Regions from separate parts of the Candidatus Merdisoma sp. JLR.KK006 genome, predicted to be linked through region 2. Evidence: a T-box and tRNA genes for the amino acid it is inferred to sense, from the RefSeq annotation. Region 2 holds a T-box; the other holds one or more tRNA genes.
What was found. A T-box is a leader RNA that pairs with one kind of tRNA and senses whether it is charged. The one in region 2 lies ahead of tyrS (tyrosine--tRNA ligase), so its partner is inferred to be a tRNA-Tyr.
Positions count from the first base shown of each region.

Region 1 (11,348 bases), on a different contig from region 2:
ATTCCCAGACGCTGACGCATGCCGAGGGAAAAGTTTTTGGCTTTTTTCTTTCCCACATCCTCTAAACCCACCAGTTCCAGAAGCTCCCGAATCCCGTCAAAGGAGGGGATTCCCAGGATCTGATACTGCTGCCGGATGTTTTCCTCTGCAGTCATGTCCGAATATATGGAGGGCGTTTCCACTACGGCCCCCATCCGGCGGCGTGCTTCTGTGATTCCCTTTTCCGTGTTTCGTTTTCCGTATAAAATGTATTCGCCGGACGTCGGGCTTTGGAGTCCGCAGATAAGGCGGATGAGCGTTGTCTTGCCTGCACCGTTTCTTCCCACCAGACCGTAGATAGAGCCTTTGGGGACGTGGATGGAAAGTCCCTCCAGAGCCTTGAAGTGCCGGTAGTGTTTGCTTAATCTTTCTGCTGTTAAACAATATTCCATTTTTCGTCTCCTATTTTAGTTCCGTAATATGTCTCTCGGTACACTAAGTGTAGCAGAAAGGGATTTAGAAAACGGTTAAGGAAATGGTTAAGAAATCGTAAATAATTATTCTTCCTGCATTTTGTATCCAATGCCCCACACGGACTCTATATAATCTCTTCCGCCTGTCTCCCGAAGCTTTCTCCTTAGATTACTCACATGGATTTTCAGGGAGCTTTCCGTACAGTCTGGCGTGTCCGTACTGATCCTCTCCAACAGGAGGGATTTTGTTAAAACCTGTCTCGGGTTCTGCATCAAAAGCTTCAGGATGGCATATTCCGTTCTTGTAAGCCTTACGGCCTGGCCATTTACACTCAGGCCGTGGCTGTCCAAATCCAGATTTAAGCCGCCGAAAGTAAGGCTCCCGCCGCTGCCCAGAGAGACCGCCGTGCGAAGTTGCACATCGATACGGGCCAACAGCTCCCTTGTGTCAAAGGGCTTCGTGATATAGTCCGCCGCACCGTCTCGAAGCAGCTTTACCTTATCCGCCACATCCGCCTTTGCACTGACTACAATCACCGGGATTCCCTGTACTAAGGGAAGTACCTGCTCTCCGGTCAGGCCGGGCAGCATCAGGTCCAGGAGAATGAGATTCGGGTGGTGCTCTTTCAAAAGATACACCGTCTCCGTCCCGGAGTAAGCCCGCAGGACGCCATAGCCCTCTTTCTTTAAAATCTCTTCTACCATATCACCAATGTAAATATCATCGTCAATGACTGCGATCTTTTTCATAAGATATATCCTTTTCCTTTCCTGCCGGGGAGCCTGCTTTGAAAATCGTTACTCTAGCAATTATTATACGGCAGATTTTTTGGCTTTTCCATAAACTTATTTTTTCCTAACATAACTTTGTCCCTTTTTTCATATCTTTTGATAACGAATGCTCGTACAAGGTTTTCCGTATTTACCATTTGTAAGGCAAACTTCCCGCAGGAATAAGTTTTAACTTATGTACGAGCCTAATATCCGCAATATGCAAGAAAGGACGAATCGTGCATGAAGCAAGAGACAACCTCTTCAAATGAACTTCGGGGACAGAATATTCTGGAGGACGGACATCACAAAACTCTGATGGAATCCTTTTTTGAACAGCTGAACGATCCCCTGATCTTCATCCTCTTTATTGCAGCCGCCATTTCCATGCTGCTGGGCGAAGTTAGCGACACGGCCATTATTCTTGCCGTGATTTTAGTAAATTCCATTGTCGGTGTGGTCCAGGAGGGAAAGGCTCAAAAAGCTCTGGAATCTTTAAAGCAGATGACAAGTCCTACTGCCCTGATTCGCCAAAATGGAACTTTAAAAGAAATTCCGGCCCGGGATCTCCTGCCTGGCGACATTGTCTGCCTGGATGCCGGCCGCCAGGTGCCCGCAGATCTGGAGCTGATTTCCGTAAACAGCCTGAAGATTGAAGAAGCTGCACTGACCGGAGAATCTGTTCCTGTAGAAAAAGATTTGTCTCAAAACAATCGTGCCTACATGTCCACCAATGTAACCTATGGACGTGGAGAGGGTATGGTTACGGCCATTGGCATGGATACGGAGATCGGTAAAATCGCTCGCCTTATTAACGAAGCTCCCACAGAAACCACACCTCTTCAGCACCGGCTGGCCGAGCTTGGGAAGTTCTTAAGTATTGTATCTCTTCTGCTGTGCACCCTGCTCTTCTTTATTGCCATTCTGCAAAAAAGAGATATTCTGGAAATGCTAATCACCGCCATTTCCCTTGCAGTGGCCGCAGTTCCGGAGGGATTGCCTGCTATTGTAACCATGGTGCTGGCTTTAAGCGTCTCCCGAATGGTAAAGGTTAATACCATTGTAAAACGGCTTCCCAGCGTGGAAACTCTTGGCTGCGTCAGCGTGGTCTGCTCGGATAAAACAGGCACCCTCACACAAAACAAAATGACAGTCACCGCCTGCTACACCAATGGCAGAATTCTGGATGCGGCTGCCCTCTCCCCCGAGCAAAATGGGCCGCTTTTGGAGGGCTTTGCCCTCTGTAATGATGCTGTTATTAATTCGGATGACCGCTTAGGGGATCCTACGGAGCTGGCTCTTTTGGACCTGGCCCGCCGCTTTTATCTGGAACGGCCTGCACTGGAACGAAAATTCCCCCGGATTCAGGAGCTTGCCTTTGATTCGGATCGAAAAATGATGACTACCCTCCATCGAAGCGGCAGCTCTACCGTCTCCTATACCAAGGGCTCTCCGGATGAGATTCTGAAACGCTGTGGTACTATTTTATTAAATGGAAAAATTGTTCCCCTGGATACGGGGAAACGCCGTGAAATCTCCCAGGCTATGAAAATCCTCTCCGGACGGGCCTTACGGCTTTTAGCTTTGGGAATGAAGACAGGCACCAACCGTCCTACTGAAAAGGGGCTGACCTTTGTTGGAACTGTAGGAATGATGGATCCCATCCGCCCGGAAGCCGTAAAGGCTGTCCGTGATTTCCGCCGTGCCGGAGTTAAGACCGTGATGATCACCGGCGACCGGATCGATACGGCCTTTGCCATTGCAAAAGAACTGGGAATCGCAGAGAGACCGGAAGACTGTATGACAGGTGCACAGATTGATGGTTTGACCGACAAGGAATTTTCTCAGGCAGTCCAAAAGCTATCCGTATTTGCCATGGTTTCTCCGGAACATAAGGTTCGCATTGTAAAGGCTTTAAAGGCTTCCGAAAAAATAGTAGCCATGACCGGGGATGGAGTCAATGACGCTCCCTCCCTAAAGGCTGCGGACGTGGGTGTTGCCATGGGAATCACCGGAACGGATGTGGCAAAAAACGCAGCAGATCTGATATTGGTCGATGATAATTTTGCCACCATTGCCAAAGCCATTGCGGAGGGACGGGGAATCTATGAAAATATTAAGAAGTCGGTACTGTTTCTGCTTTCCTCCAATTTCGGGGAAATCATTACCATGCTGACTGCCATTTTACTGGGCCTCGGCTCCCCCTTAAAGCCCAGCCATATCCTCTGGATTAACCTGATTACCGATTCCCTGCCTGCTCTGGCTTTGGGTGTTGACCCCGGGGACCCACGGCATTTTATGAACCGTCCTCCCAGGTCCCGGAATGAAAGCCTTTTTGCCGCCGGGGGGTTAAGCTGTACCCTGCTTTACGGAATCTTGATTGCCTTTATCAGCATGACGGCTTTCCTACAGCTTCCCATTTCCCTGTTAATGGCTCATGGGGCTTCCTTGAATCTTGAAAACCTGCGGCTACTTTTGGCGGCACCGGAGATTCTCTCCCGTTCCCAGACCTATGCCTTTACGGTTCTTGGGATCTCCCAGCTCTTCCATGCCATCGGAATGCGGGATGTGGAAACCTCTCTGTTTCGGATGAAGCATCTGAACAATCGTCTGATGCTGGCGGCTTTTGTCATAGGTCTTGGTCTTCAGGGACTTGTTACGGAATTTCCTTATTTTATTCAGGCCTTCGGCACCTGCCATCTTAAGGTTCGGGAGTGGACGCAGCTTATTCTTTTGTCTGCTATGCCCCTTGTGGCCCATGAGCTGCTTTTACTAAGCCCCGGCCGCATTTTACAGCAATTTCATAAAAGCAAGAAGTATCAGAAGTACACCGCTAATCCAACAGAGGTTCGATCGACAGCGGGACGATATTAGGCCCCCCAGCCAGCTTCCTGCAATGAGGGCCAGAGCACCTATGAGAAAGGAAACAAGAAATGCCACAGGTATATAGGCACTCCCAATGCCTGCTCCGATTCCGGCCGCAAGGCTGTCGATGGAGAGGGCCACCCCCAGGGTGAATGCTTCTGTGGGGGATACCAAATCGTCCTTATTTTTATCAGCGTTTTCTGCTTCGTCATGCTGTGAATGGTCAAAGAGCTTTATCAGTCCCAGTGTAAACAGAAGCAGAAAGCTAAAGTATTTGGTAAGATTTTCTGGGAACAGGCTGCTGACCAGATTTCCTGCCAGAAGGGATAAGACCAGCATCAGGCTGGAAATGCCTGTTACTACTATAATTGAAGTAAATGGGACTTTTATCTTACTTACGCCGTATACAAAGCCGGCGGCAAATGCATCTACGGATAAGGCCGTCACCAGAAGCAATATTTCGAAAAGAAAGGAATACATGATAAATCACCGGAATACTATTTATGGTTATAGTATTCCGGTAATTTTGTTCTGTTGAATCCGGTAATCCTCTCCTTATGATTCAAAATAATATTTTTCATTCCTTGCTCTAATTTTTCCGGAAGAATAATCCGATCTATTAATATAATTTATTCCGGTAGATTTTTGAATTATAATCCAATAAATTTTAATATATCATACCAATAGATTTACCATTACAAGGCATTATAAATGATATTCTGTCTTATTTCATCCAGTCAAAAAGGCTCATCTGGATTCCCCTGTCCTCCTGCTTCTTTGCGGCCGCCGCTTCCTGTTGGATTGCGCTTTTGGGCAGTTCTTTTACAAAGGGGGAGGATTCTTTTGATGTGGTGAGTATTAATTCCTCTTTCGCTCTTGTCATGCCTACATAGAATAACCTGCGCTCCTCCTGAATATCTGCCTGTCCTGCTCCTGTCTCCAGGGGCAGCAGTCCTTTGCTCAGGCCGCATAAGAGAACAACCGGAAACTCCAGTCCTTTTGCCCCATGCAGGGTCATCAGCTTTACGGCATCCGAGGTGTAATGCCGTCCTGAGCAGCGCTGCAGATCGCTTTCCACACCAAGAAGAAGGCCATTCAAAAACTCTTCCATGCTTACAAAAAGACCTGCCATATGGCTAAGCTTCCTTATTGATTCTTTTTCCTTTAATCCCATATCCTCTGACCACTGCATGAAAAGCTTCTCCGGTTTGGTTTTTTGCAGAAGTAAGCGATATTGTTCTTCCATCTGAGCAAAATCTTCTCGGTTATTCCACAGAAGCCGTTTACAGGTATTCTCCGAACGCACATCCTCGGGATTCATCAGGTGCCGGAAAAAGCATATGGCTCCCCGAACTTCCGGTTCAGATAGAAAATTGTCTCTTCCTCCTATGACACAGGGAATTCCTTCCTGCTTTAAGTATTGCTCTATAAGCTCCGCCTGACGATGTGTCCGGTAAAGAACTGCAATATCTCCAAAGCTCCTATTTTTTTCCTCTCTATCCTCTTCTGCCGCTTCATGGGCCTGCAGCATATCCACACCGCCTACCTGACGCACAATCTCTTTGGCTGCAAAGGCTGCCTCTTCTCTCAGATTTTGCGCAGTCACAAGACGCACCTTCGGGCCTTTGGGGTTAACGGAAAAAAGCTGCCTTTCTAATCCCGGATTGTTGGAAATCACCGGAAGCGCTGCTTCCAATATCTCCGGAGCGGAGCGATAATTTGCAGATAATGTTATCTCCAAAAGCTCCTGATTGTCATTTTTAAGCTGCTCAAAGCATTTGGAACTGCTTCCCCTGAATCCATAGATAGACTGATCCGGATCGCCAATCACAAACAGCTGCTTTCCTCCACGATTCCATAGCTTTAACAATTCGTACTGGATGGGATTGATATCCTGAAATTCGTCTACCAGAAGATATCTATGGACCTTTTCGGTTTTTGTAGGCTTTTTTCCTCTTATGGGTTCATTTTCCTTATTCTCTTGGTTTTTATTTTCTTCTTCATTATTCTCTGCTTTTAACAGGCAGTAAGCTTCTCTTAAAAGGTCGTCATAATCCCAAAGGCCATTTTCCTGCAGACTTTGGTTATAAGTCTCCATTACCTGCCGCTCTTTCTCATTTAAATCCGGCTTCCTATTCTCTCCGGCAGTTTTATAAAGGGATATGATGTTTTGAAGCCGCTCCGGTTTTCTTTTCACTCCAATCTTCTCTGCTGCTTCCCGAATAAGCTCCAGGGCTTCCACATTGTCTATCAGAATCTTTGTCTCGCCCTTTTCCTGGAGATAGGACAGGCAAAGGGCATGAAAGGTTCCTGTCTGAAGCTTCTTCCAGCCTCGCTTGCTGCCGGCAATTTTTTGCAGGCGCTCTCTAAGCTGGCATGCCGCACGATTGGTAAAGGTGACGGCTGTGATTTCCGATGGCTTTACCTGGCATTCCTGAACCAAATAAAGAATATGGGATATCAAAGTAAAAGTTTTTCCGGTTCCCGGACCTGCAGTCACGGCAACCGTTGGAGCCAGGGAACGGATTGCTTCCTGCTGCTTTGGATTTTTATCTCTATTTTCCTCTCTTCCATCTAATTTTCTTACTTTATTGTCGATATTACTCGATTCAATCTTATTATAATTGGTCTTTTTCTTATTTCCCATCTCTGAGATGCCAAGCGTCTCAAGAAAACTCATCTGTCCATCCGGACTTTCCAATTCTTCTGACCGAAAAAGAAATATTTTACCATATTCTCCGTCAAAACCTGGTGTGCGTTCTACCTTCCCCTGGCGCAGGCGTTTGATTCCTTCTGCAATCAGTGTTCCTGCATTGCTCCTGATTTCTTCTATGGGAATGGTGCGCAGGATTTCAAATTCCGCTCCCAGCTTTTCCAGCATGGAATCATACTCACGTACTACTTTTACACTGGCTGCCGTTCTTCCAATGGAGGCGCCAATCACCTCCGGCAGAGGCACCATGCTTTCATAGGCTTTTGCTTCCTTTCGCCAAAAGCCCTCCGGACGGTCGGAAAGCTGCTCAATCCGATGAGAAACCCCTGTGGTCAGCTTTCGTCCACAAACAGGACATAGGCCCTGATGCTTTTCCGCTTCTGCAGGGCTTAAGCAGATTCCGCATTTGCGATGTCCGTCGTAATGGTATTTGCCCTCCTCCGGAAAAAACTCAATGGTTCCCTTAAGGCCCTCACCTCTCTGAATCGCCTGATACAGTCCCTCATAGAACAAGGGGATATCCAGAAGGTTCGCCTCCCGCCCCAGCTTTGCCGGGGAATGGGCATCCGAATTGGAGATAAGCTGATACCTGTCCAAGGCAGAAACCCGCCAGTTCATGGAGGGATCGGAAGACAGTCCCGTTTCCAGAGCATGAATCTCCGGTGTGAGATCTCCGAAGCACTCTTCTATGGTATCAAACCCGGAGAAAGCTCCAAAAAGGGAGAAATGAGGCGTCCAGATATGGGCCGGCACGTAGAGCGCCTGGGGACACAGATCCAGTATGATTTCCAGAAGATCATGACAGTCCAATCCCAGAATCGGGCGTCCATCAGAATGGATATTGCCTATGGTCTCCAGTCTGGCCGCAATCCCATCTGCTTCCTCTAAGCCAGGAAGCAGAATCAGGCTGTGGACTTTTCTGGTTCTGTCGTATTTTTTGTAAATGGAGCTAATCTCCCCGCTTACCACAAAACGGGGCTCCCAGGAGGTCCGGGCCGTCTTGTCCTTGATTCGGTATTCCTTTTTTAGACGATAGAAGCCTTCCTCTGCCGGCTCCAGCTTCTCTTTCAGCTCGTCCCGCCATGCTTTGTGGGTAAAGTCTCCGGTTCCCACCAGATGGATTCCTTTACGTCTCGCCCATAGGTCCAAGTGCTCCGGTGTGCAGTCTCTGCTGGTGGCTCTGGAATATCTGGAATGGATATGTAAATCTGCTATGTACATTTTTTCCTCCGAGAATGGGTGCCGCATGCAAGCTGTAAGCTTGTTTTTTCTTGAAAAGTATTTTGATAGGTCAAAGTATGTTATCTGGCTTATATTATTTTAGCATTATCTTCTGGTTTTCACCATAAGCAAAATTTTTTCTATGAGCAATTTTCCTGTATCGTTATTTTTGTCATCCATTCTCATCATGGCATTTTTATAGTTCAATGAGTTTTCAGATTTTTCCGAAAAAAGTAGTCAAATACCCCGCAGCAAGCTGCGGAGTATTTGACCCTCGCGGCAGTCGCCAAATAGACATGCCAGCATGTCTGCTTGGCTCGTTGCCCGCAGAAATAAAGAAGCCGAATTTTCCTCGACTTCAGAGCGTTTGCGGAAGGATTCGAACCTTCGGTGCGTTGCCGCACACCGCCTTAGCAGGGCGGCACCATAAACCTCTCGGACACGCAAACAGGAAATAGTTGGGGCAGGCATACAAAACGTCTAATGGACGTTTGTTCTGCCAACCAAAGTGGATGGGGCAGGACTCGAACCTGCGCTGTTTCTGTGTGACGGATTTACAGTCCGCTGCCCTCGCCGCTAGGCATACCCATCCAAAAGGCGACCAGAGGGAATCGAACCCCCACGAGCAGAGCCACAATCTGCCGGACTACCATTATCCTATAGCCACCATAGTTCCTGTGGAACTTAAAGCCGCATTACCGGCTTCTCTTTTATTCATGCACCAATCTGCATCTGCACTGCTGCATCAGTCACCAGAATATCATCTATCCGTACCTGCAAGACTGCCGCCAGCATCACCAGATTATCTATCGTCGGCAGGGCTGCTCCCTGCTGCCACTTGTATATGGCCTGCGGCGTAGCAAATCCGAAAATATCCTGCAGTTCTCTTACGGAAAGTCCTGCCTGCTTCCGCAGCCTATTGATGTTCTCTCCTGTTCTTACCATATCGATGATTGGCAGATTCACCATAATTCTCACCTCCTGTTATCTCAACTCAAATTCTTTACGGTTCCAAGGCATGCAAGCGTATCCTTGACTTGTTACCGTGAGAATAAATATCCAGGCGGTAGTACCCCATATGGGCCTCGAACCCATGACCTCTCGATTAAAAGTCGAGTGCTCTCCCAACTGAGCTAATGGAGCATTAAAAATACCGCCTATCTCACACAAGATAAGCGGCACCTAAATCCATGTTCTATTCCCGAAAGCTCCTATACCCCATTGTCTTCCGGCTCTCAAACAGTTCTTCGCCTTTTCCTTACCTTACATGAGCGTATCCTAACAAGACTCTGCTCTTTTTCTTTACTAAGCAGTGTCTCATAATATTCACTATGCAGGTAATATGTGAAGCCATTCCCAGCGAAATTAACTGTTGCCATGATTTTTCCTTTCTGAACTTATTTCGTCCGCTTTGTTTAACTGTAATTACTATAACACCAATTTACATCTTTGTCATTATACCGGTAATATAATTTTTATTTTTATATTCTCGATCACTCTACTATATAATCCCTGATTTTTCATTCTTTTCTCCTCCTGATATACTTGTTGTATCATTTTTTTACATTCAAAAAAACAAATATAATTGCTTGGAGCTACTATACAATTGATAAGAATCAAACGTGTGTAGCTCCGCCCCTTTTGTTCACAAAAATTTCTGCTGCCTTTGCTGCTACATCGGCCTATTTTTAAATCATCCCATACTTTTATCAAAAGTTGAGCACCCACCGATTTTCCGACTGATAATAAATCAGTCTCACCCTTCTGCTCTGTCCCCGAAGCACCAGTGTGCAGTCATATTCTATGGCGGGGATTCCGGCGTACCTTTTCTTTTCCTGAGAATGCACCGTAATCTCCCGTATCGTCCGTATCTCACCATCCTCATCCTGTATCTTCAGCATAAGCGGCATAACCCTTCCTGTGCTGGTGAACCAGCACTCACAGGCTACCTTCCTTTGAATCCCCCTGACGCTGCCTGCATCCGCTTCCGGCGGATTTACCCCAATCCCAAATGCCATTGTCCATTTCCCCTTTACTGAACTATCACTTCATCATAATCTACGGACCGCTTCTCCCGGGATACCCCTCCGCTCATATGGTCTATGGGCCCATTTAAAAATACGGCACGCATCACGGCATCCCCACCAAAGCGTTTCCTTATCTCGTCTACGGTTCGATCCATCCTGCTGAGCTTCTCATAATCAATCTCATCAAATATGCTCAACTGCCTTCCAAAATCCGTCTCATTCACCCGGCTTGTATGCACACCCAGATGGCGAACAGGCCGTCCATTCCATAATTCCCGAAACAATTCACATGCAGCTCCATAGATCTCCACTGTCAGATCTGTTGAACTCCAAAGCCGCTTCTGATGGGAGGTATAAGACAGATCTCCATATCGGATTCCCACAGACACCACGCATATCTGCACCCCATCTGCCCGCAGGCGGTTCCCCACAGTCTCAGAAAGGGCTAAGAGCACTTGGGCTGCGGTCTTCTCGTCTGTCACATCATAGGGCGTGGTAGTGCTGTTTCCATACCCTTTATTTGCCTCTGGCTTTTCCAGTACCGGAGAAAAATCAATCCCATTGGCAAAGCCCCATATTATCTCCCCTTGCTTCTTCAACATACTTTTTAACCATGCCGGCTCCGCCTGTGCCAGTTCCCCAATTGTCCGCAGCCCCATGGAAAGCAGCTTACCGGCCGTAGCCTTTCCCACAAAGAAAAGCTCCGATACCGGAAGAGGCCACATTTTCGTTTTTATCTCTTCCGGATACAGTGTGTGCACTCGATCTGGCTTCCGGAAATCAGAGGCCATCTTTGCAAGGAGCTTATTTGCAGACACTCCTACATTGACCGTAAATCCCAGTTCCTCCCGGATGCGATCTTTGATCTGTCCGGCTGTTTCTTCCGGTGAACCGAACAGATGGCAGCTTGCACTCATATCCACAAATGCCTCATCAATGCTGTACTGCTCCACTACGTCCGAATATTCTCTCAAGATCTCCATAAAGGCGGCAGAGCATTTTTCATACAGGTTGTAATTGGGCGGAACCAGTACCAGCCCCGGACATTTTCTTCGTGCCTCCGGTATCGTCTCGCCTGTTTTGATCCCGTAGCCTTTCGCCGGAATGGATTTTGCCAGTATGATCCCATGCCGCAAAGTAACATCTCCACCTACCGCAGATGCGATTTCCCTCAAATCCTGCTTTCCTCCTTTGTGAGCCAGACGGTAAACGGCCTCCCAGGAAAGGAAGGCCGAGTTCACGTCAATATGAAAGATTATGTTTTTCAAACGTATGTTCACCTCCTGTAAGAGAAATTCT
Region 1 is NZ_JAYMNS010000012.1:42,350-53,697, reverse strand. Features, by position in the region: gene VSQ61_RS11225 (ABC transporter ATP-binding protein) at 1-431, opposite strand, end outside; gene VSQ61_RS11220 (response regulator transcription factor) at 537-1,202, opposite strand; gene VSQ61_RS11215 (cation-translocating P-type ATPase) at 1,467-4,097, shown strand; gene VSQ61_RS11210 (manganese efflux pump) at 4,014-4,568, opposite strand; gene VSQ61_RS11205 (UvrD-helicase domain-containing protein) at 4,813-8,022, opposite strand; tRNA gene VSQ61_RS11200 (tRNA-Ser) at 8,387-8,471, opposite strand; tRNA gene VSQ61_RS11195 (tRNA-Tyr) at 8,532-8,614, opposite strand; tRNA gene VSQ61_RS11190 (tRNA-His) at 8,619-8,689, opposite strand; gene VSQ61_RS11185 (helix-turn-helix domain-containing protein) at 8,737-8,991, opposite strand; tRNA gene VSQ61_RS11180 (tRNA-Lys) at 9,093-9,165, opposite strand; gene VSQ61_RS11175 (hypothetical protein) at 9,732-10,040, opposite strand; gene VSQ61_RS11170 (DNA polymerase Y family protein) at 10,055-11,317, opposite strand.
Region 1: it has a tRNA-Tyr gene. The T-box ahead of tyrS (tyrosine--tRNA ligase) is inferred to sense a tRNA for this amino acid. The anticodon was not compared.

Region 2 (11,348 bases):
GATCACAGGGCTGCCGCCAAAGTTGCGGAACGTGGACCAGCACACCAGCGCGGGCAGGAATGCAAATGCCGTATCCGTAAGAATCTGCGTGTACGTAAGCAGCGCCTGAGGAACATCCCCGGGCGTCATTCCAAAAAGCGACAGAACCGCCTCCTGTGTCAGAAGCCCCCGAAGCTCCATAAACAGACCTGTAGCCACCAGTACGGGAATTACTGGCACAAACACATCGGAAAACATGCGGACGGCCCTCTGGAACTTATTTCCGTACACAGGCGCTTCCTCCTTGCCGCCCTTTGCACCGGCATCCGGATCTCCGGTAATCTTAATTACCTCGTCATAGATACGGTTTACCAGACCCGTACCCAAAATAATCTGATACTGTCCCGAGTTGAAAAAGGAGCCCTTAACCCTCTCCAGATTCTCCACTGCGTCCGTGTCAATCTTTTCCCTGTCAATCACAACAATGCGCAGACGTGTGGCACAGTGCCGGACAGTGGAAATGTTTTCCTTACCGCCGGTCAGTTCTACGATCTTCGAAGCCAATTCTTGTTCCGTCATTTTGAATCTCCTCCTCATTTTTAATTTTTCAGTACCCTTTTTAGGAGCCCTCTCTATGAAACAATTTCCGGCGCCGTCCGGGATACCGGTATTTTATATCATTCCCCGAACCGTAAGCTTTGCTCTCTCATCCATCCCGTCAATCACCACAGCCGGCTCCGTCATGGGAAATACCCTTGCGGAAAATACTGCCTCTCCGCCGTTTAAAAATACCTCTACGCTGGAAACATCCGACCAAATCTCGATCTCTTCCAGTCTATCAAGGATCCGGCTGCGGATTTCTTGTTCATCCCTCACCCAGTTCCGGCGAGTGAATACCAGCCTCCGTCCGTCCCAGTGAAGTTCGGTCTCACCCAGATTCAAATGCAGCTCTGATGAAAATGCCTCATGGGAGATTGCCTGAAGCTTCAAATACCATGTCCGCCGCTCAGGCCGCACCACACAACTATTTTCTCCGGTCCGTTTAACTTCATATTCCTGCCCAAGCAGCCCGTATAACTCACGAAGCGGTCTCTGATACAGCTTTCCATCCCGAAGCTCCAACTCTCTGGGAATGGTCAGACAGTGAATCCGGGGATCTCCCTGGCCAAAGCTGTTTTCCTGCTCCTCTTCCTCCATCCGTGACATCCAAGCAAAGAGAATCCGCCGTCCGTCCGGAGCTTCAAAGGTCTGGGGTGCAAAGAAATCAAAACCGGATTCCAGCGTCTCATAGCCATGTTCCAAATCCCCGCTCCTAAGCTGGCCCGTATCCTCATCAAAGGAAACCAGCTGATAGGCGGAATGGGCGGAAATCACCTGATCCTCCTCATTGTTCCGTCTCTGCAGGCAATACAGCAGTATATACTGTCCATCCAGGGCGAACAAATCCGGACACTCAATCATTTCGTGCTCCTTTGCCTCAGCCAGTATATGAGAATACCTCCACTGAAGCCCGTCCTCTGAGCTTCCCAGAACTACGGAGCCCTTTCCGTTCTCTTTCTGTCCGCCCAGTACCATGTAATAGCCGTTTTTTTTCGTCCGAAAAACCTTCGGATCCCGAAAATGCTGGGTAAAGCCCTTGGGAGTTGAAAGAACCACACCTTTCTTTTCAAAATGCAGTCCGTCCTGGCTCACGGCAAGACATTGTGTGCTGTTGCGTTTTCCCTGACTGTCCTTTCGGCTTCCCGTATAAAAAGCGCAAAGCTTTCCGTCAATCTCAAGACAGCTTCCGGAATGGACTCCCGAGCGGTCATAGGTATCGCCCGGCTGAATCGCCCCTCCCCGAAATTCCCAGTTTATCAGATCCTTGGACCAGAACATCCCCCACTCCTTATGGGAATGATCCTTTTTATATCGATTCCATTGAAAAAACACATAATATCTGTCCCGAAACCAGACAAGGCCGTTGGGGTCATTCATAAGCCCCTTGGGCGGCTCAAGGTGGTACTGCTGTTTCTTATCAGGTCCCATATTCATCCTCCTGTGGGGTACTTGACTTTCATGCTTCTATTAAACTAGATTTCACCCCGTTCTTCCATATCATTTCCAAAAATAAATATGGAAAAAACACACTTTTTGTGTTATTCTTTAAATAAAAAGATGACTTTACCGAAGCCTTTACCTGTTTTTAGCTTAAACTCATGATAGGATGCCTGGGCCAAAGAGATCTTAGCTCCTAATACCTGGGGGTTGCTTCATATGAAAAAGGGGAACAGGGAGATTTTATGCGAGAATATAAAGAGACCCATCATTCACTGCTGTTTAAATCCAACTCAGATCTTACACTTTACAGTGCCGGGCATGAAGCCTGCAGCCCCGGACAGAATTATGGTCCTCGGGTCAGGCCCTATAATTTGATTCACTTTGTTTTAAGGGGCCAGGGGGAGCTGCATATCGGTGATCATGTGTTCCATGCAGCTTCAGGCGATGCCTTTTTGATACCGGCAGGACAGGTGGCCTATTATGAAGCCTCCAGGGATGAGCCATGGACCTATGCCTGGGTCTGCTTTCTGGGCATTCAGGCCGAAAATTATCTTCGTCATATTATGACATCCACGGAGGAAATCTATATCATCCGCGGCCTTTCAGCAGAAAAATACGAAACTGCCATCCTGGAGCTGCTCACCTTTCAGGATGACACTACCAGCAGCTATTTTGCAGTTAACAGCATTTTACTGCGTATTATGTCCTACTTATTTTCGGATATTGCATTCCAGGAGCAGGAGTGGGGCCGCCGCAACGGGGCGGATAAGATACGCTTTTATCTGGATATGAATTATTTCAAAAACTTGAAATTAAAGGACGTGGCTTCGGATCTGGGCTTTCACCCCCATTACATGACACGGATTTTCCGGGAACAGTTTGGAATTCCGCCCAAGCAATACCTCATAGAGCTAAAGCTTAAGAAAGCCTGCGGACTGCTTAAGTCCACTCAGCTTCCGGTGGCCGTTGTTGCGGAATCTTTGGGCTTTGAGGATGCGCTGGCTTTTTCCAAACTATTTAAAAAGGAATTTTCCGTGTCTCCCTCCGCATACCGGAAAGGGACGTTTTAATGTAAAGTGTTACAACAATATTTTATTGATAAAAGGAGCTATTTGCTGTATTATTTGAAAAAGACATTTGGAACGCTTTTAAAAGGAGATTATTAATATGAACTTTCAACTAAGACACTGGAGAACAGAAGACGCTAAAGCCCTTGCCAAAGCTGCGGACAATCCGAAGATCGCCGCCAACCTGCGCAATGTCTTTCCCAATCCCTATACCCTTGAGGATGCCAACTGGTTCATCAACGACTGCATTTCCAAGGGAGACAGCCATGGGTTCACATGGGCCATTGAAGTGGAGGGGAAAGCCGCCGGGTGCATTGCAGTCACGCTCCTGAATGATGTATACGAGAAATCCGGTGAATTGGGCTACTGGCTTTCGGAAGAATATTGGCGGCAGGGCATTATGTCTCAGGCCGTGCAAATCATTTGCCGGGAAGCCTTCAAGACCTTTGACATTATCCGCATCTCTGCAGAGCCCTTTGCCTATAATGCCGGATCAATAGGTGTTCTTAAAAAAGCCGGCTTTACCTATGAGGGCACTATGCGGAACGGTATTTACAAGAATGGTCGGGTTCATTCTTATTACATTTATTCGCTTCTTAGAGAGGAAATAAAACTGTAAAATGAATCCCCGAATCGCAGGGACGCATATTTGCTTTTTTTCAATCCTTTCAAAGACAAGGGACATCCGCAAAATAAATTGATCAGCTTATTTTGCGAATGTCCCTGTAATCCCTGAACCTTTATTCTGCTATAACCTTATGGTATGCCTTTTTCCCTTTCCGAATAATCAGCGCCCCGTCACTGTCAAAATCAGCAGCAGTAAAGCTCTTGTAAACATCCGTCACCTTTGCATCGTTGACGGTTACGCCTCCCTGCTGCACCAGACGGCGGGCCTCCGAACGGGTCGGCGCAAGCTTAGTCTCAACCAACAGAGAAAGGATATCCTTGCCTGCTTCCAAATCTGCTTTCGGGTAAGCCGTCGTAGGCATATCATCCGTCTTGCCGCCGCTTACAAAGAGCGCCTTTGCGGCATCCTGAGCTTTCTTTGCCTCTTCCTCCCCATGAACAATCTTGGTAATCTCATAGGCAAGCACTTCCTTGGCATGGTTAATCTCGGCACCCTCCAAAGCTCCCAGACGGCGCACCTCATCCATAGGCAGGAACGTCAGAAGTCCCAGGCATTCCTCCACTTTCACATCCTCAATGTTTCTCCAGTACTGATAAAACTCGTAGGGAGAGGTCTTCTTTGGGTCAAGCCACACAGCTCCCTTCATAGTCTTGCCCATCTTAATGCCCTCGCTGGTGGTCAAGAGCTTAAAGGTCAGACCATAAGCCGGCTTGTTCTCTTTTCTTCTAATCAGCTCCACGCCGCCGATGATATTGGACCACTGATCATTGCCGCCTAGCTGCATCTGGCAGCCGTACAATTGATTCAGCTTCAGGAAATCATAGGACTGCATAATCATGTAGTTAAATTCAAAGAATGTCAATCCTTTCTCCATTCTCTGCTTATAGCACTCGGCCGTCAGCATCCGGTTTACGGAAAAATGAGCGCCTACTTCCCGCAGGAACTCCACATAGTTCAGATTCAGCAGCCAGTCCGCATTGTTGGCCAGAATCGCCTTGTCATCCTCAAAATTCAGAAAATGAGAAAATTGCTTACGAAAACACTCCGCATTGTGCTCAATGGTTTCCTTGGTCATAACCTTTCTCATATCGGATTTTCCGGAGGGATCCCCTACCATCGTAGTACCGCCGCCAAGAAGGGCAATGGGCCTGTGGCCTGCCCTCTGCATATGCATCATAGCCATAATCGTCAGGAAATGTCCTGCCGTCAGGCTGTCCGCCGTTGCGTCAAAGCCGATGTAAAAGGTTACCGGCTCACTGCCCCCCAGAAGCTCCCTTACCTCCTCCGGGTGGGTACATTGTTCGATGAAGCCACGCTCCATCAGGGTGTCGTATACGTTTTGTGACATTGGTTTGTTCTCCTTTTGATTATTTTGTTTGATTTTAAATTTACCCTGCCGGGCCGCTCGATTCCGCTTGGCTGCCCGGCTCATTGCCAGCGTGCAAAAAACCCCCGTCCTAATAAAAGGACGAGGGTTATACTCGTGTTACCACCTTTTTTTATAAACGGCTCACGCCGCTTACCTCTTCAAGTGTCTCAAAACACTCTAGCACGATAACGTGTGCAGGGCTCCGTCACAGCCTACTTGGAGCTAATTTAGAATATTACTCCGTTTGGTGTGAAGCTCAGGGATGTATTCAAAAACAGGCTTTCCGTGCGCCTCTCATCAGCCGGCTGCTTTCTGTCCGGGGTCACTGCTCTCTACTTGTTCCCGTCAATGCTTTTGCAATGATAAAATTGTAATGGATATCTGTCAGATACTAGGGACATTATATCTGTAGATTTCGAGATTGTCAACCGGGTTTTCCATAAAAGCATCATAAAACTTGTAAAAGCAAGCTGTCTTTTCAATCAAAATCAGCGAACACTCACAGCGCTTTCTCCATCAGCTTCTCCAATTCCCGTTCAAGTTCTTCCTTCGGCGCTTTGCATCCATGCCCTCCCAGGCAAATGGCCGGCTTTGTCTTTCCGTGAAAATCACTGCCGCAGGTGTAGAAGAGCCCATAAGCCCTTGCCTGCTCCACACGCTCCAAAGCCTGCTCTGGCGTATGGTAACTGCTGAAAGCTTCGATCCCGTCTATCCCCAAACCTATGATTCCGCCAAGAAGCTGCTCCCGCCCTTTCAGGTTGACGCAAGGGTGGGCCAGAACCGCCAAGCCGTGGTTTTGATGGATGATATCTATGATATCTTTCATTTCCGGTATCTCAATATCCGCATGGCAGGGCTTTCCCTGAGAATAAAAATCCCAGTAAAAGTTCACCAGCGCATTATCCGCCCTGGTTCCGCCCTCCCGATAAGGCAAAAGCAGAGGATGTTCTCTGTATTCCGGCTTTGCAAGGAGAACCTCCGCAAACATCTCTCCCGTCCAGGAATCCGGCCAGCGGCTCCCTTCGGAAAGCTGCCGCATCTCCCATTCTTCCACCATAAACCCCAGCTTTCTCGTCTTGGCGAGCATTTCTATAGAAGCATTTCGAACCTGAGATCTGATATTTTCCTCCACCCTGGCAAAATCCGGGGACGCATCATCTATACCGTATCCCAGCACATGAAAATTCGCTCCCTCATAGGTACAATCAATCTCAATTCCTGAAATATAACGGATTCCCCGTTCCTTTGCCGCTTCTTTTACTTCCTGATTTGCGCAGGCGCAGTTGTGATCCGTGACAGCCATCAGCTCCACTCCCCAAGCTGCACATTTCTCCACCAGCTCAAGGGGCGTAAACTCTCCGTCATCACTGTAATTGCTGTGCATATGTAAATCAACCATTTTTTACCTCCATGTATCAAACTCTTCCTTTGGATACCCCAAAAGCCCCAGTAGCTTCCAAGGTTGTCAACCGAATTTTTCATTTTTTATCTTTTCAAGAGTAGCCTGATACTGTTCATTGTCAGGCTCCAATTCTAAAGCCTTCTGCATTGCCCATTGTGCCTCATCATAGCGCTTCAGCGTTTGCAGAGTGCGTCCCAGGCTCCAGTGATATTCCGCATTATCCGGGTCAAATTCCAATGCTCTTCTTGTCGCCTCCAAATCCTCATTGTAACGGTTTAATTCAAAAAAGGTTACACCAAGGCTGTAGTTGTATTCTGCATTATCCGGATCAAGCTCCAATGCTCTCTGAAGCTCATCTAATGATTCCTCATAACGCTCCATTTGCTGTAAAGTTAAGCCCAAAAGATAACGGTATCTGGCATTGTCCGGCTCAAACTCCAGAAGCTGCTGTTCCAATTCTATTGCCTCTTTATTTTTCTCAGAGTTGTGCAATTCAACTGCCCTTCTGTACATCCCCTGCAATTTTGTCTGATTGGTAATTTTCCGAACTGCCTGGTCCATTTCTTCGTCAGGCTCTTTTTCCTCCTGAGGCATATCCTCTTTCCGGATTGATTTCTCAGTAAACTCGTCTATCGCATTTGCCAGCATCTGAAACCGCTTTTCGGCATCGTTGATGAAGTCTTCCTTTAAAGGCAATTTGCACTCAAATTCAGCTCCCAGCAAATACAAAACCTTATCGAATCCATTATGCTTAATCAGATATCCATTGGCCGCTTCCAGAAACTGCATCACCTCGGCGTTTGCCTCGTCTGTCTTATAAAGCATCCAGTAAGGGAATCTCCATTCGTCTCTTGAAAATCTCTCCTTATTCTCCAACAAAAAATTCATAAGGCTCTTATCATTTCCTGCATATCCTATAAAGACAGGATGATACTCGGAAAATACGATCCCCAATGCTTCCTTCCAGTTTTTATGCAGCTTTTCCAATTCGTCCGTTCTATTCTTCGGATCAAAAAGAAGATCCCTGTGTATTTTTATAATTGTGGGCCTTCTGATCTGCTTTCCTATATAATGGGCCAATGTCTCATGTCCTATGATGAGGGGTATTGTCTGTGTGTAATAATTTACGGCGTCTTCTGTCAGATGATCAAAGTTTGTGGTGATTACAACGTTATGCTCCGTCTGCGTCAGCATATACGAAAGCATTACATATCCAATGCTTGGCTTTGCATGCTCCATCAGTTTTTCCAAATAATTATACCCATCCATGGGCTGACGTTTAAAACGTCTTTCATAATATTGGCTGTAAAAGCTGTATTTATTGGAATCGTTTATTTTTAAATCCTTTTTCCATTTTAAATGACTATCCCTGTTTCTCTCCAGTAGTTCTTTGTCCCATATGTTTACAAGCTCCTGGCCTGACTTTATTCCGGATGTAATGGACGCCCCTGCCCCTAGGACAAAACAAAATTTTCTTGCATGGGGACCGACGGAGACATCCTTCATTTCATTTATAAATCCAGTTAAGGACAGTTCTTCATAACTCATTTGTGTTTTCCCCTTTTTATCTTATGGTTCCGTATGTCATATTTTGGTATTTTATTTTAGGATACCATAAATCTTTGGGGATTCCTAGATTTTCTTCTTAGAATTTTTGTAGTTCTATGTGTAAAGCTCCATCCAAAAAATCTAGATTGTTTGTTATAATAGCCTTTAAGCCTCCATCCACTCTATAGCTTCAACTACCGTTTTTCTTCCTCTTTTTCCCATTGTGCAATTTCAAAATTATAAAAAAGTAAAACCGTTATACACTTCAGTAATAACTCCTATAATTCTTACCAAAATAAGCCGAATCAATTTAAACTGTTCTTTTAAATACAGAAATTCTGTATGCATGGCAAAAAAATACTCACTATCTAATCATATTAGCTGTTAGAATAGTGAGTATTTTCTATGCATATCATAATCTTATTTTCTCTTGGAACTCTTTATACGCCAAAACAAATAACAGCCAAACACTACTTTTCTGATTACAATGGCTGCTGTATCAGCTCCTAAAAGTAATTTTAAACTGCTCCTGTCTTTGATACTTAAAAAACCTGTGTAAACCTATACTCTTTATGTTGTCCGTCCGTATCCACGCAATATACCTCACCTTATCTGCCGCATATTTTTCGTATAAAGCATAATGCAGCAGCTTACTTATCCCCTTTCCCTGATATGCAGGCGTGACGAATATAAAATCCTCTGTAATAACGCTGCCGGACTTTGAATAAACCATTCCTGCTGCAAGAGCACCTCTGTCTATATCATGTACTCCGATAAAATGCTTCTCTTTAAGAAAAGTATCCCATTCCCTTTTATCCGGCAGTAAATCTGAAAGTTCATCAAAATACAGATATAACTTTTCTTTAAACAGATCTCCATCATCCTCATAAACTATCTGTAAATCACTCGGGCTCTGCATATTCAGATAAACCGGACTTCTGCAGAGCCACTTCATGTAAACTGCGTGTTTACGCATTCCTGCCCTGGATAATATCCGGCCTGCTTCCGATGAATCGGGATCCCGGCAGATAATGTCACATACATATATCTCATCAGAATCGTTACTTATTTTATAATGGCCGGCATCCGCAATGAAATAATACATTCTTTTAAATTGTTCCTTCTGATACCACAAAACCAAATACTCTTTTTCCCTGTAATGATATGTTATTTCTGCCTGCTCAATTGCTTTTGACAGTAACGTATTCTGCAAAAAGTAATAATTGGACAGATATTTTCTGTCAGCAGTCCTTACCCATGATACCAGTTCATAAAAATATTCTATGTCAGGCATTACCCCCCCCCCTCAAAATTTCCACAAACCTCCGCCCAGGACAGCCGCAAAGAAAACTCTCCGTCCAACGGCAGATACAGCCTACCCGGCTTTTCCTCCGCCCGCAGCAGACGATAAATATACTCCGGTGAATCCTCCATGCCGAACCTGCACATTCCCGGAATATCTGATGACTTATAAATCTTTCTTTTCCCTGTCAGCAGCTGCTTTCTGGCCGCTGCCCGGTCCTCTATTATTTCCGCAAATTTTTCCTTAAATGCTTCAAAAGCAAGCTGCATCAATTTTTCAGTAAGCTCATACGCCCGTACATCTGCGGTTATCCTGCACTTTTTCTGTATAATAATATCTCCCGCATCCACCTGCTTTGTGACATAGTGCCAGGTGATCCCCGTTTCCTGCTCGTTTTCAAATATAGCCCAGCTCGGCGCATTCCTCCCAGGGAACTTCGGAAGCAGCGCATTATGGAAATTAACAATTGTATCCAGATGCCAGGCACCGCCGTACCGCCGCATGCGGTCATAGGTGAATACAAAAGCATCCTTAAGAGCCTCGCCGGTCAAATGCTGCTTACAGGCGTAGAGCAGATCTTCTTCCTTTTGATTCGGACAATAAAGCACATACCAGATATCAAGGACCCCTTTCTGTACCGCAGCTCTTTCAGTATCTAAGAGCCTTGCTGCTTCTGCATTTTTTTGTAGAGCAGGTTACTCTACGAACTTATTTATATCTTTTTCTACTAATTTTCCTATTTTCTCCCCTATCCTTACATCAAATTTTTCCCAAAGATTATGAACCGTCTCACTAATTTCATAGAGATATTTTAGGCTTTTTAGTACTTTGTGCAAAGAATGCAGCACTGGTTATTTAAGCGGCACAACAGGTTAAATTATATAAACGCTCTCCCTCCATTTGCCAGAAAATATAAACTATTATATAATCAGAACAGGAGGTTATGATACCTATGAACAAAAAAGATATTTTCATTATTCACGGAACAAACTATAAGGAAATGACCTTACAGCTTTTGGAAGCTGCAGATCTGGCAGCAGCTATTGGCAGCACCAAAAAACATATTGGATTAAAACCAAACCTGATCTGTGCCAAGGATCCTTCCCTTGGAGCCACCACTCATGGAGAGCTAACCGCTGGAACCATTGAATATCTGCAAAAACATGGTTTTTCTCACATTACAGTGATGGAAAGCTCCTGGGTTGGAGAGCGTACCTCTCGTTCCTTCCATGCATTTGGCTATGACCGCATCTGTGATGCCTATGGTATCCCCTTTGTGGATCTCCAAAAGGACAGCTATCATACCTATGATGCAAAAGGAATGCAAATCAATGTATGTGATGCTGCAATGAATGTGGACTTTATGATTAATCTTCCAGTTCTTAAGGGGCATTGTCAAACTACTATCACCTGCGCCCTTAAGAATAATAAAGGTGTGATTCCCAATTCTGAAAAACGCAGATTTCATACGTTGGGTCTCCATAAGCCTATTGCTCACTTAAACACAGTTGCCCGCAATGATTTTATATTGGTAGACAATATCTGTGGGGATCTGGATTTTGAAGAGGGCGGCAATCCTGTAACCATGAACCGAATCCTGGGCTTTTGGGATCCAGTCCTTTGTGATGCCTATGTTTGCGATTCTATGGGGCATTCCGTAGATGAAGTGCCCTATATTACTATGGCAGAGCGTCTGGGGGTAGGTTGTGCCGACACCTCGAAAGCAAATGTAATTTTGCTGAATCAAGATACTTTTACTGACTCCCGTCCCAGATTCACACGCCGGGTAGAAGCTCTGGCCGGATATACTGCTCCCAAGGATGCCTGCTCCGCTTGTTATGGTTCCCTTATCTATGCACTAGACCGTTTACGCCAAGCCGGAAAGCTTAAAAAGAATGCCTCTCCTGTCTCCATCGGCCAGGGCTGGAAAAATTGTCCCGGAAAAATCGGTATAGGGAATTGTACTTCCTGCTGTTCTGATTTTTTAAAGGGATGTCCGCCCAAAGCCGTTG
Region 2 is NZ_JAYMNS010000002.1:203,291-214,638, forward strand. Features, by position in the region: gene VSQ61_RS02590 (PTS transporter subunit EIIC) at 1-558, opposite strand, end outside; gene VSQ61_RS02595 (glycoside hydrolase family 32 protein) at 652-2,007, opposite strand; gene VSQ61_RS02600 (AraC family transcriptional regulator) at 2,262-3,089, shown strand; gene VSQ61_RS02605 (GNAT family N-acetyltransferase) at 3,187-3,705, shown strand; gene tyrS (tyrosine--tRNA ligase) at 3,827-5,062, opposite strand; T-box leader at 5,176-5,441, opposite strand; gene VSQ61_RS02615 (PHP domain-containing protein) at 5,583-6,482, opposite strand; gene VSQ61_RS02620 (tetratricopeptide repeat protein) at 6,549-8,033, opposite strand; gene VSQ61_RS02625 (GNAT family N-acetyltransferase) at 8,533-9,327, opposite strand; gene VSQ61_RS02630 (formyltransferase family protein) at 9,327-9,944, opposite strand; gene VSQ61_RS02635 (DUF362 domain-containing protein) at 10,289-11,348, shown strand, end outside.